Regions from separate parts of the Zhihengliuella alba genome, predicted to be linked through region 2. Evidence: predicted binding sites of a transcription regulator. Region 2 holds the regulator's gene; the other holds the start of a gene.
What was found. The regulator LexA, encoded in region 2, represses DNA repair genes until DNA is damaged. The targets are predictions, from matches to a motif close to TCGAACANNTGTTCGA.

Region 1 (7,316 bases), on a different contig from region 2:
GTGGCGTACGCGGTGCCGGTCGCCGTGAGGGCTGCCACGGCGCCGGCCTCGTTGATGCCCGGGTGCAGGATCTGGCCCGCCGGGGACTCCTTGTAGGCCAGGACCAGGTCCCGGTCCACGGAGAGGTAGTTCTGGCCCTTGGGGTTGTAGATCTTCGCCGTCGGGAAGAACGAGTCCATGCCGAACGTGCGGGCCTCATCCGGGACGATCGGCACGATCCGATTGCCGAACTCCTTGTCCCGCATCAGGTCCTTCAGCAGGCGCACGAAGGCCATGGTGGTGGCGGCCTGCTGCTTGCCGGAGCCGCGCTTGGCGATCGCGTACGTCTTGTCGTCCGGAAGGGCCAGCTCGGTGTGCTTGGTCCGCCGCTCGGGCAGCGAGCCGCCGAGCTTCTTCCGGCGGTCCAGCATGTACTGGATCTCCGGGGCGTCGGGCCCCGGATGGAAGTACGGCGGGCGGTACGGGTCGGCCTCGATCTGCTCGTCGGTGATCGGGATCCGCAGGTGGTCGCGGAAGGCCTTCAGGTCGTCCTGCGTCAGCTTCTTCATCTGGTGCGTCGCGTTCCGCGCCTCGAAGTGCGGGCCCAGGCCGTAGCCCTTGACCGTCTTCGCGAGGATGACCGTCGGCTTGCCCTTGAACTCCATGGCGGCCTTGTAGGCGGCGTAGACCTTGTGGTAGTCGTGCCCGCCGCGCTTGAGGTTCCAGATCTCGTCGTCGCTCATGTCGGCGACGAGCTCCTTCGTCTCGGGTGACTTCCCGAAGAAGTGCTCCCGCACGAAGGCGCCCGACTCGGCCTTGTACGTCTGGTAGTCGCCATCCGGGGTCTGGTTCATGATGTCGACCAGTGCGCCCGTCTGGTCCTTCTCGAGCAGGTCGTCCCACTCGCGGCCCCAGACGACCTTGATGACGTTCCAGCCGGCGCCGCGGAAGAAGGCCTCCAGCTCCTGCATGATCTTGCCGTTGCCGCGGACCGGGCCGTCGAGGCGCTGCAGGTTGCAGTTGATGACGAACGTCAGGTTGTCGAGCTTCTCGTTGGCGGCCAGCTGCAGGAAGCCGCGCGACTCGGGCTCGTCCATCTCGCCGTCGCCGAGGAATGCCCACACGTGCTGGTCGGACGTGTCCTTGATGCCGCGGTTGTGCAGGTACCGGTTCGTCTGCGCCTGGTAGATCGCATTGGCCGGGCCGATGCCCATCGACACCGTGGGGAACTCCCAGAACTCGGGCATGTTCCGCGGATGCGGATAGGAGGGGATGCCGTTCTCGCCCTTCGACTTCTCCTGGCGGAACCCGTCGAGGTCTTCTTCGCTCAGGCGTCCCTCGAGGAAGGCGCGGGCGTACATGCCGGGGGAGGCGTGGCCCTGGAAGAAGATCTGGTCGCCGCCGCCCGGGTGGTCCTTCGCCCGGAAGAAGTGGTTGAAGCCCACCTCGTAGAGGGTGGCGGCGCCGGCGAAGGTGGAGATGTGCCCGCCGACGCCGATGTCGGGGTGCTGGCCGCGGTGCACCATGACGGCGGCGTTCCACCGCATCCAGGCGCGGTAGCGGCGCTCGACCTCCTCGTCGCCGGGGAACTCCGGCTCCTGGTCCACCGGGATGGTGTTCACGTAGTCGGTGGTCGTCACCATGGGGACGCCGACACTCTTGGCGCCCGCGCGCTGCAACAAGGAGCGGACGATGAACTGCGCCCGCTCGGTGCCCTGACTGGCGACCAGATCGTCGAAGGACTCGATCCACTCGGCGGTTTCTTCCGGATCGCGGTCCGGCAACTGACTGGTCAAGCCAGAGCGGATGTGTGAAATGTGATCGTCAGCCACGTCCAAATTCTCCTTGTAGCGGGTTACAGCGTGGTGCAGGCGGTAGGAGAGGACGACGTCGTCTGTGGGTCGCACTCCCCAGGCCGTGGCAGTTCGGCCGCCGTGCTCGGTTAGGTTCCCGCCGTGGTGCAGCGGAAGCTATCCACGCCACTCTAATGCGCGTGGCTGGAGAATGCGTAGCTCGTGGCCGTGGGCCGTGCGGCGCCGGGCCGCAGGCTCCGGCGCCCGCCGAGAAATGCGGCGTGTCAGGCGTCCCGCGCTTGATACCGGGGGAGGAAACGTGTTGTCTTAGTGAGAGTAAGACCACCATAGAGGAGGAAGATTGTGAGCGAGGCCGCAGCAGCCACCGAATCGGCTGCCGCCAAGATGGGATTCAAAGAAGGGGATCTCATCCAGGAACTGGGTTATGACGACGACGTCGACTTCGATCTGCGCGACGCGCTCGAAGACGGCATCGGCTCAGAATTGCTCACCGAGGAAGACCAGGACGTCGTCGACGGCGTCATTCTGTGGTGGCGCGAAGGCGACGGCGATCTCGTCGACGCCCTCGTCGACTCGCTCACGCAGTTGGACGAGGGCGGCGTGGTCTGGCTGCTGACGCCCAAGAACGGCCGCGACGGCCACGTCAAGCCAGCCGAGATCCTGGAGGCCGCGCCGACGGCGGGTCTCCACATGACGACCAGCGAGGGCGTATCGGCGGAGTGGTCGGCGTCCCGGCTGGCCCCACGCCGCAAGAACTGAACGGCGCACGCACTGAACGACTACGCGGGAAGCAGGGGAGCCGTGGGGTCCCCACAGCAGGGCGCGGCCGTGCCCGCTTTCGACCTCGTCAATCAGCACGGGGAGCCGGTCGGCAGCCGTTCGCTATGGGACCAGGCCTACTGCCTGGTCTTCTACCCGTTCGCCTTCTCCCGCGTCTGCACCTCCGAGCTGCGCGAGCTGGCGGCCGAGCATTCGCGATTCGAGGACGCGGGAGTACGGCTCCTCGGCGTATCGGTGGACCACAAGTACGCCCTGCGGGCCTATGCGGAGCAGGAGGGGCTGCCGTTCGAGCTCCTCGCCGACTTCTGGCCGCACGGGGCCGCGGCGCAGGCCTTCGGGTGCTTCGATCCGCGGGCCGGAAGGGCTGGACGGACGACGTTCTTCGTCGCCGGGGGTCGGATCACGGCGGCGTTCTCCTCCGACGTCGGCCGTCCGCGGGCTCTGGAGGACTACCGCAGGGCTCTGCGGGAGTTGGACGGGGGAGCAGCTGCCGGTAGGATTGACCGGCGCGCGGGTCTTTAGCTCAGCTGGTAGAGCGCCACGTTTACACCGTGGATGTCATCGGTTCGATCCCGGTAGGACCCACCATTCGCAAACCCCGTCATCCCACGACCTCCGGGTCGGGATGGCGGGGTTTCCTGTGTCCTCGGGGCAATGCAGGGGGCGCCGGCTGCGCGCCTGCGATCTTCGAGGGGCGCACGAGCTCCTCGGTGAGCGGGTGAAGGAACTGGAAACATGGCCGCGCAAAGGTATTACTTTTTGGCCTCCGCGGGGCCTCTGTGGGCTAGGCTACTGAGCAGCGCCTGGGACAGGCGCCCCGCACACATCAACCGTTCCGGAGGATCCTTCCGTATGCCTGCACAGATTGGCGTGACCGGCCTGGCCGTCATGGGCGCAAACCTGGCCCGCAACTTCGCGCGTAACGGGTACACCGTCGCCGTCCACAACCGGTCGGCCGGAAAGACCGACGCCCTGCTCGAGGCCCATGGGGACGAGGGCGACTTCATCCGCACGGAGTCCCTCGAGGAGTTGGTGCAGAACCTCGAGACTCCCCGCCGGGTGATGCTCATGGTGAAGGCCGGCAAGCCGGTCGACGCCGTGATCGATCAGCTCGTGCCCCTGCTCGAGCCGGGCGACATCGTCATCGACGGCGGCAACTCCCACTACGAGGACACGCGCCGCCGCGAGGCCGCGCTGGCCGAGAAGGACCTGCACTTCGTGGGGGTCGGCGTCTCCGGCGGCGAGGAGGGCGCCCTCCTCGGCCCGTCGATCATGCCGGGCGGCTCGCAGGAGTCCTACCGGGCGCTCGGCCCGATGCTCGAGAAGATCTCCGCCAAGTACGAGGGCGAGCCGTGCTGCACCTGGATCTCGACCGATGGTGCCGGACACTTCGTCAAGATGGTCCACAACGGCATCGAGTACGCCGACATGCAGGTCATCGGCGAGGCCTACGACCTCCTCCGCTCGGCCGCCGGCCTGGAGCCCGCCGAGCAGGCGAAGGTCTTCACGGAGTGGAACAAGACCAATCTCTCCTCGTTCCTCATCGAGATCACGGCCGAGGTCCTCGGCCACGTCGACGCGGACACGGGCAAGCCTCTGGTCGACGTCGTCGTCGACTCCGCGGGTCAGAAGGGCACCGGCCGCTGGACCGTCATCTCGGCCCTCGAGCTGGGCACGCCGACGTCCGGCATCGCCGAGTCCGTGTTCGCCCGCGGGCTCTCCTCCCAGCGCTCGCAGCGCGCCATCGGCCAGGAGGTCCTGGAAGGACGCGAGGAGCAGGTCGAGCTGCCGGAGGGCTTCGTGGAGGACGTCCGCCAGGCCCTGTTCGCCTCCAAGCTGGTCTCCTACGCGCAGGGGTTGGACATGCTGGACAACGCCGCGGCCGAGTACGGCTGGGAGCTGAAGCTGGACGAGATCGCCTCCCTGTGGCGGGCCGGCTGCATCATCCGCGCCGAGCTGCTGGACGACATCATGAAGGCGTACGCCGCGGCCGAGAAGCCGGAGAACCTCCTGTTCGCCCCTGCTTTCTCGAAGGCCATCGCCGAGGCGGTTCCGGCCTGGCGCCGCGTCGTGGCCACCGCCGTGCGCCTCGGCATCCCGGTGCCGGTCTTCTCCTCCTCCCTCGCCTACTACGACGGCCTGCGCCGCAAGCGCCTGCCGGCGGCCCTGATCCAGGGCCAGCGCGACCTGTTCGGGGCGCACACGTACCAGCGCATCGACCGCGAGGGCACGTTCCACACCCAGTGGAGCGGCGACCGCACGGAGATCAGCGCGGACGACACGCACTGACGCAGCGCCCACTCGGGCGGAACGGATGAACCCTCCTCCCCAGAGGTGGGGGAGGGCGGACGGCCTCATCCGGGAGCAGCGGCGGCATCCACCAGGACGGTGGGTGCCGCCGCTGTCGTCTACCGGCTGAGCTCCGCTGGAGGCGGAGCGCGCGGTCTACCGCGGTCCCCTCCATCGTCCCCGGTCAGCAGTGGATCGGAGGTCACGGGGGCCATTCTGCGGGTGGTGGAGGCTAGCGTCGCCTAGGCATTCGAACACATATTCGAATACACTGGAGGTGTCGCTTTCCCCGCTTCCCGGAAGGCACCAACTCCCCGTATCCACTCGTTGCGCGGGCACTCACACCGCGCAGCCGCTGGGCATGGAGGTCTCATGGGTCTGTTCACACAATCGCTCGATGTCGTCCTGGCAGAGGACGGTGCGCTCTCCGCGCTGACCTGGCGCGGACAGCGGTACGACGTGCTGGAGGAACCGGTGCTGTGGTACGAGCGCCGCAAGTGGTGGGAGGAGGAGCAGCGTGCCGAACGCGGACGCGGACGCGGGCTCGTCGACCATGAGATCTGGCGCGTGCAGGCACGCGGCGCCCGCGACGGTGACCTGCGCACCTTCGACCTGTCCCATCATGTCGCCTCCGGCCGCTGGCGGATGATCCGCCTGCACGGGGCCGTGCGCGAGGAGGCCGCATGAGCGGGGGATTCGTCCATCTGGACGTTGCCAGCGCATACAGCGCGCACTACGGCGTCTCCCGACCTGCGGACCTGGCCGCAGCCGCGAGCTCAGACGGTCAGGACGCCCTCGCCTGCACTGACAGGGATGGCCTCTACGGGGCTGTGAAACATCTGGGTGCGTGCATCGAGCAGGGCATCGATCCCATTCTCGGGGTGAATCTGGCCGTCCTCTCCGGAGCCAGCGCGCAGCGACGCGGGGCGAGTCCGGTCCGCCGCCATGTGACCGGACGCGTCATCGTCCTGGCCCGTGGGCACCGCAGGGGCGCGGGATACGCGGCGCTGTGCCGTCTGGTCTCCGCCGCGCACGGCATCGGCGCCGGAGCCGGCGTCGAGGGTGGTGCCGGGCCGGGGATCGTGGGGGTGACCAGGGATGTGCTGGCCGACTACGCCTCCGGGAGGAACCTGCGCAGCGACCTGCGTCTGGCCGCGGGGGAGGGGCCCCTGCTCACCATTCTGCTGGGTCCGGAATCCGACGTCGGGCAGGCAGCCGCCGGCCACGACCGGCGCCTGCTGCGGCGACGGCTGACCGCCTGGCGTCGCGCTCTCCCCGAGGGGGCGCTGGCCCTGGCGGCCGTCACCCACCTCAACGTGCCCGGATCGCGTCTGAGCACCTCGCACGCGGTCAGGATGACCCGGGCGGGGCGCGAGAGCGGGCTCCCGGTGGTCCTGACCAATGCCGTCCGGTACGCGGACCCCGACGGCGCCGCCACGGCAGACGTGCTGGACGCTGTGCGCGCCGCACGGCCCCTGCAACGTCTGGCCGAGGAGCAGGAGGGGTGGCAGCCCAACGGCCAAGGCTGGCTGAAGAGCACGGCCAGCATGATCCGGGTGGCGCAGAGCGTCGGGCAGGCAGCCGGCGGCGTGGAGGTGGCCGTGGACCTCCTCGAGCAGACCCAGCGGATCGCAGACCTGAGCAGGCTCGACCCCGTGTCCGACACCGGGTGGGGTGTGCCCGTCGTCCCCGAAGCGCGCATCATCGGCATCGAGGGCGACCCGGACCGGGAGCTGAAGCAACGGTGCGAGGCCGGAATCACGCGCCTCTACAACGGCCCTGCCCTGCCCCGTCTCGGCCAAGCGGACGAGAAGGCGCTCCGGAAACGCCTGGAGCACGAGCTCTCCGTGATCGCCGATCTGGGCTTCGCCGCCTACTTCCTCACCGTCGCCGAGGTCGCCCGGCTCATCAGCGACCTCGGGATCCGCAACGCCGCCCGCGGCTCAGGGGCCTCCAGCCTCGTCAACTACCTGCTGGGCGTCAGTCACGTGGACCCGCTGAAGCACGACCTCATCTTCGAACGATTCCTCTCCCGGCGCAGGACCACGCTCCCGGACATCGACATCGACGTGGAGAGCGCCGAGCGCCACCGCGTCTACCGGGAGATCTTCGACCGCTTCGGAGCGGAGCGCGTGACGCTCATGAGCATGCAGAACGCCTACCGCGCCCGCGGCGCCGTACGCGACGCCGGGCTGGCCCTGGGCATGGAGCCCCAGCAGATCGACGACATCGCCAAGCAGCTGTGGCGCTTCTCGGCGGGCAGCTTCCGCGAAGCACTCGAGGAGAAGCCTGAGCTGGCCCGCTTCGCCGAGCAGGTCGGCTCCCACCGGCAGCTCGACCTGCTCGTGGACCTGACGGAGCGACTGGACCGGCTCCCGCGTCACATCTCCATGCATCCCTGCGGGGTGATCCTCTCCGACGCCTCGCTGCTGGACCGCACCCCCGTACAGGCCA
Region 2 (7,316 bases):
TCGACTGTGAGGTCGATCATCGAGTGCCGGGCGAGCGCGGTCAGCATGTGGTCGTAGAAGGGAACCGTCGTCTCGATGCGGGCGACGCCCGTCCCGTCGAGGTCGAGCTCGACGTAGACGGAGGACTCGCTGGTCTTGCGCTCCATGCGTGCGCGGCGGCCGGAGATCAGTTCAGCAGACATCTGGTTCCTTGCGTATCGGGACCGCGGCACGGGCCGCGGTCGGTGGAGCCGGTCCGGGCCCCTCGGTGTCAGGGTGCCGGTGTCTCCGCCGGTTGGTACTGGACGAACGGTGGGGCTGCCGTGCAGCCGGCTCGCGTCCAAGTCTATCGGTGGCCTGCCAGCCAGACGGGCCTGTGACGGCGCCCTCGAAGGGGCAGGCAGCCCGGCTGCGGTGGCTCAAGCGGCGAGCAGGGCCTCGAGCTCGGTGAGGAAGGCCGTGGTCTCGGCCTCGGTGCCGGCGGTCACCCGCAGGTGCCCGGGAATGCCGACGTCGCGGACGAGGACGCCGCGGTCAACGAGCCGCCGCCACAGCGCCGGTGCGTCGTCGAGGCCCCCGAAGAAGACGAAGTTCGAATCGCTCGACGCGGGCTGCAGGCCGAGTCGGGTCAGCTCGGAGACGATCCGGTCGCGCTGCCGCTTGATGTCCTCCACGTTGGCCAGGAGGGCCCCCACGTGCTTGAGGGCGGCGATGGCCGTCGCCTGCGTCACGGCCGAGAGGTGGTACGGGAGCCGTACGAGTCGCAGGGCCGCCGTGACCTCCTGCGCGGCGGCGAGGTAGCCCAGACGTGCGCCGGCGAGGGCGAAGGCCTTGCTCATGGTGCGGCTGACGATCAGCCGCGGACGGCCGGGGAGCAACTCGAGGGCGGACGGCGTGCCCTCGTGTCGGAACTCCGCGTAGGCCTCGTCCACGACGACGACCGTCCGGCTGGCCTCGCCCGCGGCGTAGACCGCCTCGACGACATCGAGCCCGAGCGCCGTGCCGGTGGGGTTGTTGGGCGAGCAGAGGAAGACGACGCTCGGGGCCTTCTCGCGGACCTGCCGGGCGGCGGACTCGGCGGTCAGCTCGAATCCGGCTCCCCGCTCGCCGGCGATGTAGGCGGTATCCGTGCCGCTCGCCAGGAGGGGGTACATGGAGTAGGTGGGCGGGAAGCTGAGCAGCGACCGGCCCGGACCGCCGAAGGCCTGCAGGATCTGCTGGAGGATCTCGTTGGAGCCGTTGGCGGCCCAGACCTGGTCCTCGGTCACCCCGTGACCGAGGAAGCCCGCCAGCCGCTGGCGAAGCTCGACGAACTCGCGGTCGGGGTACCGGTTCAGGCCCTGGGCTGCGGCGAAGACCTCGTCGGTGATGGCCCGCGCGACCTCGGCGGGCATGGGATGCGTGTTCTCGTTGACGTTCAGCTGGATGGGCACATCGAGCTGCGGCGCGCCGTAGGGCTGCAGGCCGCGGAGGTTCTCTCGAAGGGGAAGCTGGTTCATGCGCGCTAGGACATCACTCACCGCGACAGTCTAGAACCCGGCCGGGCCGGCGCTGAATAGACTGCGTCCGGAGGTAACAAACGTCACCGCCGGCTCCTGCCGACGGATCGGCAGCGCGGGCCGCCGGTACTAGTCGGCGACGGGAAGGTAGATTTCCTGGCCCGCGTGCACCGTGTTGCCCGGGAGGTCGTTCAGCTCGACGATCTCGTCGACGACGATCCGCGGGTCCGCGCCGGGGACGAACTCGAGCGCGAGGCTCCAGAGCGTGTCGCCCTCCAGGGCTGTCACCGACTCGTACTGGACCGGCGAGGCGTCGCCGCTCCCGGCCGCGCTGACCGGCGCCGTCCAGAGGCCGAGGAGCATCAGCCCCGCCGCCGCGACGAGCAAGAGGGGCAGCCCGATGAGGACGAAGCGTCCTCGGCGGGTCAGCCGGAGCGGTGCCTCGGTGGCTGCCTGATTCGCCAGTGCCATCGTGGTCATGGTGTACCTCCCGTGAGCGGCCCGCCTGCGGGGGCCGCCAGTCTTCTGCGGTGTCGGTGTTCGAATCGAAAGTGCGACTCGAACATGTCTTCGAACTCTGCTGATCCATGTTTAGCACCCTTGAGCGATGGTTGTCGAGACACGTTCGAACAAACCTTTGAATCCGCGCGTCCCGCCACTAGGGTTGAAGCAGTGGTTCGTAGAGCTACTGCACCAGTCAGGTCCCACAGATTAGAGACGCCGGAACCCGCCGCAGCAGGGAGCGGGCACCGAGAAACAGCAAGGATGTACAGATGGCCGCGACGGAAACCTCCAAGCCACGCCGGGATCAGAAGAGCCTGACCCTGCGGCAGCGCAAGATCCTCGAGACCATCCAGCGCTCCATCGCGGCGCACGGCTACCCGCCGTCCATGCGCGAGATCGGAGACACCGTGGGACTGGCGAGTCTCTCGAGCGTGACCCACCAGCTGTCGCAGCTGGAGAAGCTCGGCTACCTCCGACGCGATCCGCGGCGCCCGCGGGCCATGGAGATCCTGCAGCCCCTGACGCTATCGGAGACGCCGGCGGAGACTCCCGACGGGCCCGGGCTGACCGCGGTCGGCGGGCTGCCGGTCTCGGAGCTGACGAGCGCCGTCGACACGGCCATGGTGCCCCTGGTCGGGCGGATCGCCGCAGGTGGACCGATCCTGGCCGAGCAGACGGTGGAGGACGTCGTCCCGCTGCCTCGCCAGCTCGTCGGGCAGGGCGAGCTGTTCATGCTGAAGGTCAGCGGCGACTCGATGGTGGATGCGGCCATCTGCGACGGAGACTGGGTGGTCGTCCGCCGTCAGAGCTCTGCGGACAACGGCGACATCGTCGCGGCCCTCCTGGACGACGAGGCGACGGTCAAGACGTTCCGCCAGCGGGACGGCCACACCTGGCTGCTGCCGCAGAACCGGCAGTACGAGCCGATCCTGGGCGACCACGCGACCATCATGGGCAAGGTCGTCTCGGTGCTCCGCTCCCTCTGAGCGAGCAGTTCGCGGAGTTGGAGAGCGGTGCGGGCCCCTGGCCCGCACCGCTCTTTCCGTCCCTACGCCTGGGCGGTCGCCGTCTCGGAGAGCCGGCGCAGCGCGCCGAGGACCGTGGGCTTGTCGACGGTGGGCCACATGGGTGGCAGCGACGAACGCAGGAAGGCGCCGTAGCGCTCCGTCGCGAGGCGCGAGTCGAGCACCGCCACCACGCCCCGGTCTTCGGCGGAGCGGATCAGGCGGCCTGCCCCCTGGGCCAGCCTGACTGCCGCGTGCGTGGCGGAGACCGCCATGAACCCGTTGCCGCCACGCTGGGCGATGTCGCGGCTGCGCGCCGTCGAGAGGGGGTCGTCAGGCCGCGGGAACGGGATCCGGTCGATGATGACGAGCCGACAGGAGGCCCCCGGGACGTCGACGCCCTGCCAGAGCGTCATGGTGCCGAAGAGGCACGTGTCCGGCTCCTCGGCGAATTGCTGCACCAGGGCGGACATCCCCGACTCCCCCTGGCAGAGGATCTTCTCGCTGACCCTCTCCCGCAGGACCTCGGCCGCCTCCTCAGCAGCGCGTTTGGAGGAGAAGAGGACGAGCGCGCCACCGCCGGAGGCATGGATCAGATCGGCGATCTCGTCGAGAGCCTCGCGGGAGACCAGGCGACCCGGCTTCGGCAGGTGCTTGGCGACGTAGAGCACTCCCTGTCTCGGGTAGTCGAACGGGCTCCCCACGTCGATTCCCTCCCAGCTGGGAGCGCCCTCCCCCATGAGCCCCAGGTCACCGGCGACATGGTCGAAGGCGGCCCCGACGGCGAGGGTCGCCGAGGTGAGGACGATCGTGCGTCCGTCGAAGAGTCCCTCGCGGAGCTTGCCCGCCACCGAGAGCGGTGCGATGTACAGCGTCGCCGGCGTCGAGTCGTCCGGTTGGACGTACCCCTGGCCGGGGACATAGCCACCGGGGCGCGACGCCCAGACGACCTCGCGACTCTCGTGGGAGTTCAGCAGCCGGTCCCCGATCTCGACCAGATACGACAGCTGCGAACGGGCCATCTGCTTGGCGCCATCGGCCTGCTCGTTGGGTTCCGGCTTCGAGTCCGAGAGCGCCACACGGGCGGCATCGGCGACCTGTTCCACGGCCGCCGCCTGCTCCTCGGAGATTCCCTTGGGCAGCAGTCCGGCGGGTATCCCCGTCACCGACTTTTCGAGGGCTTTGGCCGCCTGGGTCAGCGCGTCCACGCTGACTCGGCAGTGCTTGCGGGCGGCACTTGCGGCCGTGAGGACCATGGTGCCGGAGAGCTCGCGTGTCACAGAGCCCGTCACCCGGTCCTGCAGCTCGTGCGCCTCGTCGATGACGACCGTATCGAAATCGGGCAGGACCGCGAGTCCGTCGAACGCAGAGATGGCCAGCATCGCGTGGTTGGTGATGACCAGGTCGGCCTCGGCGGCCCGCGCGCGGGCCAGTTCGCTGAAGCACTCCTCCGCCATGGGGCACCGCTGGGCTCCGAGGCAGTCCCGTGCGGAGACGGAGACCTGCCGCCATGCCTGGTCGGGGACGCCGGGGACGAGGTCGTCACGATCGCCCGTCTCGGTCTCCTCGGCCCACTCGCGCAGTCGCACGACCTCGCGCCCGAGCTGGGTTGCGGGCCCGGCGTTGGCCTGCTGCCTCGAGGCGCCGTCCTCCGTCAGGGCGAAGAGCGCGCCCTCGTCGTCGTCCGGGTAGCCCCCGCCGAGCTTGTACTTGCAGACGTAGTTGCCGCGGCCCTTGGCGATGGCGACCTCCATCGGGCGGGGCAGTTCCTCCTCCAGGTGGGTCAGCAGCCGGGGGACGTCCCGACCCACGATCTGCGCTTGGAGCGCGAGCGTCGCCGTCGACACGATCACGGGCTTATCCGCGTCGACTGCATGGAGCAGTGCGGGGACGAGGTACGCCAGCGACTTGCCGGTGCCCGTGCCGGCCTGCACGAGGAGGTGCTTGCCGGTGCCGAACGACTCGGCGACGTGCTTGGCCATCTCCTGCTGGCCGGTCCGGCTGGTGCCGCCCATCTTGGCGACGGCAGTCTCCAGGAGTTCGAGAACCTCGTGGGACATCGGCTACTGCGCCGCGGGGTCGTCGTCGCCGCGGTCCACCCGGTAGGGCTCGAGCTCGGGCGCGAGGGACTCGCGGACCTTGACCTGCAGGCGCGTTCCGGACTCCTCGTGCTCGGTCGAGAGGATCTCCGCGTCATTGGCATGGAGCCGGTTGACCACCTCGCCGTGGCTGTACGGGACCAAGAGCTCCATGAGGACATTCGGCCGCGGGATCCGCCGCGAGATCACCTCGATCAGCTCGTCGATGCCGGCGCCGGTGCGGGCGGAGACCACCACCGTGTTCGGCTCGCGCTGGCGCACCCGCTCGATCACGAAGGGGTCGGCGGCGTCGGCCTTGTTCAGGACGATGACCTCGGGCACCAGGTGCGCGTCGACCTCGCGCAAGACCTCCCGCACGGCGCGGATCTGGCTCTCCGGGTCCGGATGGGAGGCGTCGACGACGTGCAGGATGAGATCCGAGTCGGCGACCTCCTCGAGGGTGGACCGGAAGGCCTCGATCAGCTGCGTGGGCAGCGACCGGACGAAACCGACGGTGTCGGCGAGCGTGAAGCCCACGCCGTCCGGCGTCTGCGCCTTGCGGACCGTCGGGTCGAGGGTCGCGAAGAGCGCGTTCTCCACGAGGACCCCGGCGTTGGTCAGCCGGTTCAGGAGCGACGACTTGCCGGCGTTGGTGTAGCCGGCGATGGCGACCGCCGGGACGGTGTTTCGCTTGCGGTTGGCGCGCTTGGCCTCCCGGGCGGGCTTCATGGCGGCGATCTCGCGACGCAGTTTGGACATCCGGCTGCGGATGCGGCGGCGGTCCAGTTCGATCTTCGTCTCGCCGGGGCCGCGGGAGCCGATGCCGCCTCCTGCGGCACCGACCCGGCCGCCGGCCTGTCGCGACATCGATTCGCCCCAGCCGCGGAGCCGGGGCAGCAGGTACTCGAGCTGCGCCAGCTCGACCTGGGCCTTGCCCTCGCGGCTCTTGGCGTGCTGCGCGAAGATGTCGAGGATCAGCGCGGTCCGGTCGATCACCTTGACCTTCACGATGTCCTCGAGCCCGCGACGCTGCGAGGGCGCGAGCTCGGAGTCGACGACGACCGTGTCGGCCCCGGTCGCCGCGACGATGTCGCGTAGCTCCGCGGCCTTGCCGGAGCCGAGGAAGGTGCCGGCGTCCGGCTTGAGACGACGCTGGATGACGCCGTCGAGGACCTCGGAGCCGGCCGTCTCGGCGAGGGCCGCCAGTTCGCGCAACGAGTTCTCCGCGTCCTCGGACGTTCCCTCGGACCAGACGCCGGCGAGGACGACGCGCTCGAGGCGCAGCTGCCGGTACTCGACCTCGGTGACGTCCTCGAGCTCGGTCGAGAGCCCTGCCACGCGGCGGAGGGCGCGGCGATCGGCCAGGTCCTGCTGCTCGCCGTCATGCTCGCCGTGCTCGGTCGCGAGGTCCGAGAGCTCGCGGGCGCGGCCGTCGAGTCCGCGTCGACTGGGCGCCGGGGACGCGGCCGGCCCGGCCTCCGTGCTGAGGATGCGGTCGATGACCGATTTGATCTCGGCGTCTGCGCGTTCGGCGGCCGTCGGCTCGCTGTGGCCCTGCGTCGTGCCCGTCTCGACCCGCGGCTCGGCGGATTCCTGGGAGTCGGGGGTCTCCGGCGAGCTGGAGGACGGTTCGGGGTGCTTTTGGTTGGTCATATTTCCTTTGCAATGACTGGTACATCAAGGATAGTCGCCGCCACCGGTGAATTGGAGCCCAGGCTCTCAGCCGAGGGCGAAGCCCAGCGGCGGCGAAGGTTGCGGTCGGGCCGCACGACCCGAGGCGGCGCCGGGCGAAGGAGAGGCCCCGGCGGGGCGCTGCGCCCTGGGAGACGGGGCGGGGCCCTGGGAGCGCGGCTGGGCCCACGGGGCGGCTGCGGGCGAGCCGACGCGCAGCGGGCTGGGCCGGACACGGGTCCGGGGCAGCCGGGAGCGCGCTCGGACGGGCACGATCAGGCGCGGAGAAGAGTCATAGAGAAAACCCTATCACTTGTCGATTCGCCCGCGTGCGCCGGCAGAGAATAATCTTCCAACCATGGGTTCGGAGCATTATTTCAGCGCGCAGCCGGCGACCCCGGAGAAGCGCAAGACCATCAGCGTCGTCCTGGGCGGCTCCGAGCATCGCGTCCAGACGGCCGGGGGCATCTTCAGCCCGGACGGGATCGACAAGGGCACCGCCGTGCTCCTCTCGGAGGTCCCAGCCCCGGCGCCCACGGGGCACCTGCTCGACATCGGTTGCGGCTGGGGCCCGATCGCGC

Region 1: a site for LexA is predicted at 5,113-5,128, ahead of ABD784_RS02240 (DUF6504 family protein). Genes of this name have one in related genera too.

What each region holds. Positions count from the first base shown of each region.
Region 1 covers NZ_BAABCJ010000001.1:503,391-510,706, reverse strand. Annotated here, with positions in the region: gene aceE (pyruvate dehydrogenase (acetyl-transferring), homodimeric type) at 1-1,811, opposite strand, end outside; gene ABD784_RS02260 (DUF3052 domain-containing protein) at 2,136-2,552, shown strand; gene ABD784_RS02255 (redoxin domain-containing protein) at 2,595-3,095, shown strand; tRNA gene ABD784_RS02250 (tRNA-Val) at 3,086-3,161, shown strand; gene gndA (NADP-dependent phosphogluconate dehydrogenase) at 3,426-4,862, shown strand; gene ABD784_RS02240 (DUF6504 family protein) at 5,235-5,549, shown strand; gene ABD784_RS02235 (DNA polymerase III subunit alpha) at 5,546-7,316, shown strand, end outside.
Region 2 covers NZ_BAABCJ010000002.1:45,104-52,419, forward strand. Annotated here, with positions in the region: gene hisB (imidazoleglycerol-phosphate dehydratase HisB) at 1-182, opposite strand, end outside; gene ABD784_RS05990 (histidinol-phosphate transaminase) at 399-1,499, opposite strand; gene ABD784_RS05995 (LysM peptidoglycan-binding domain-containing protein) at 1,608-1,958, opposite strand; gene lexA (transcriptional repressor LexA) at 2,252-2,968, shown strand; gene ABD784_RS06005 (ATP-dependent DNA helicase) at 3,031-5,046, opposite strand; gene hflX (GTPase HflX) at 5,050-6,717, opposite strand; gene ABD784_RS06015 (class I SAM-dependent methyltransferase) at 7,094-7,316, shown strand, end outside.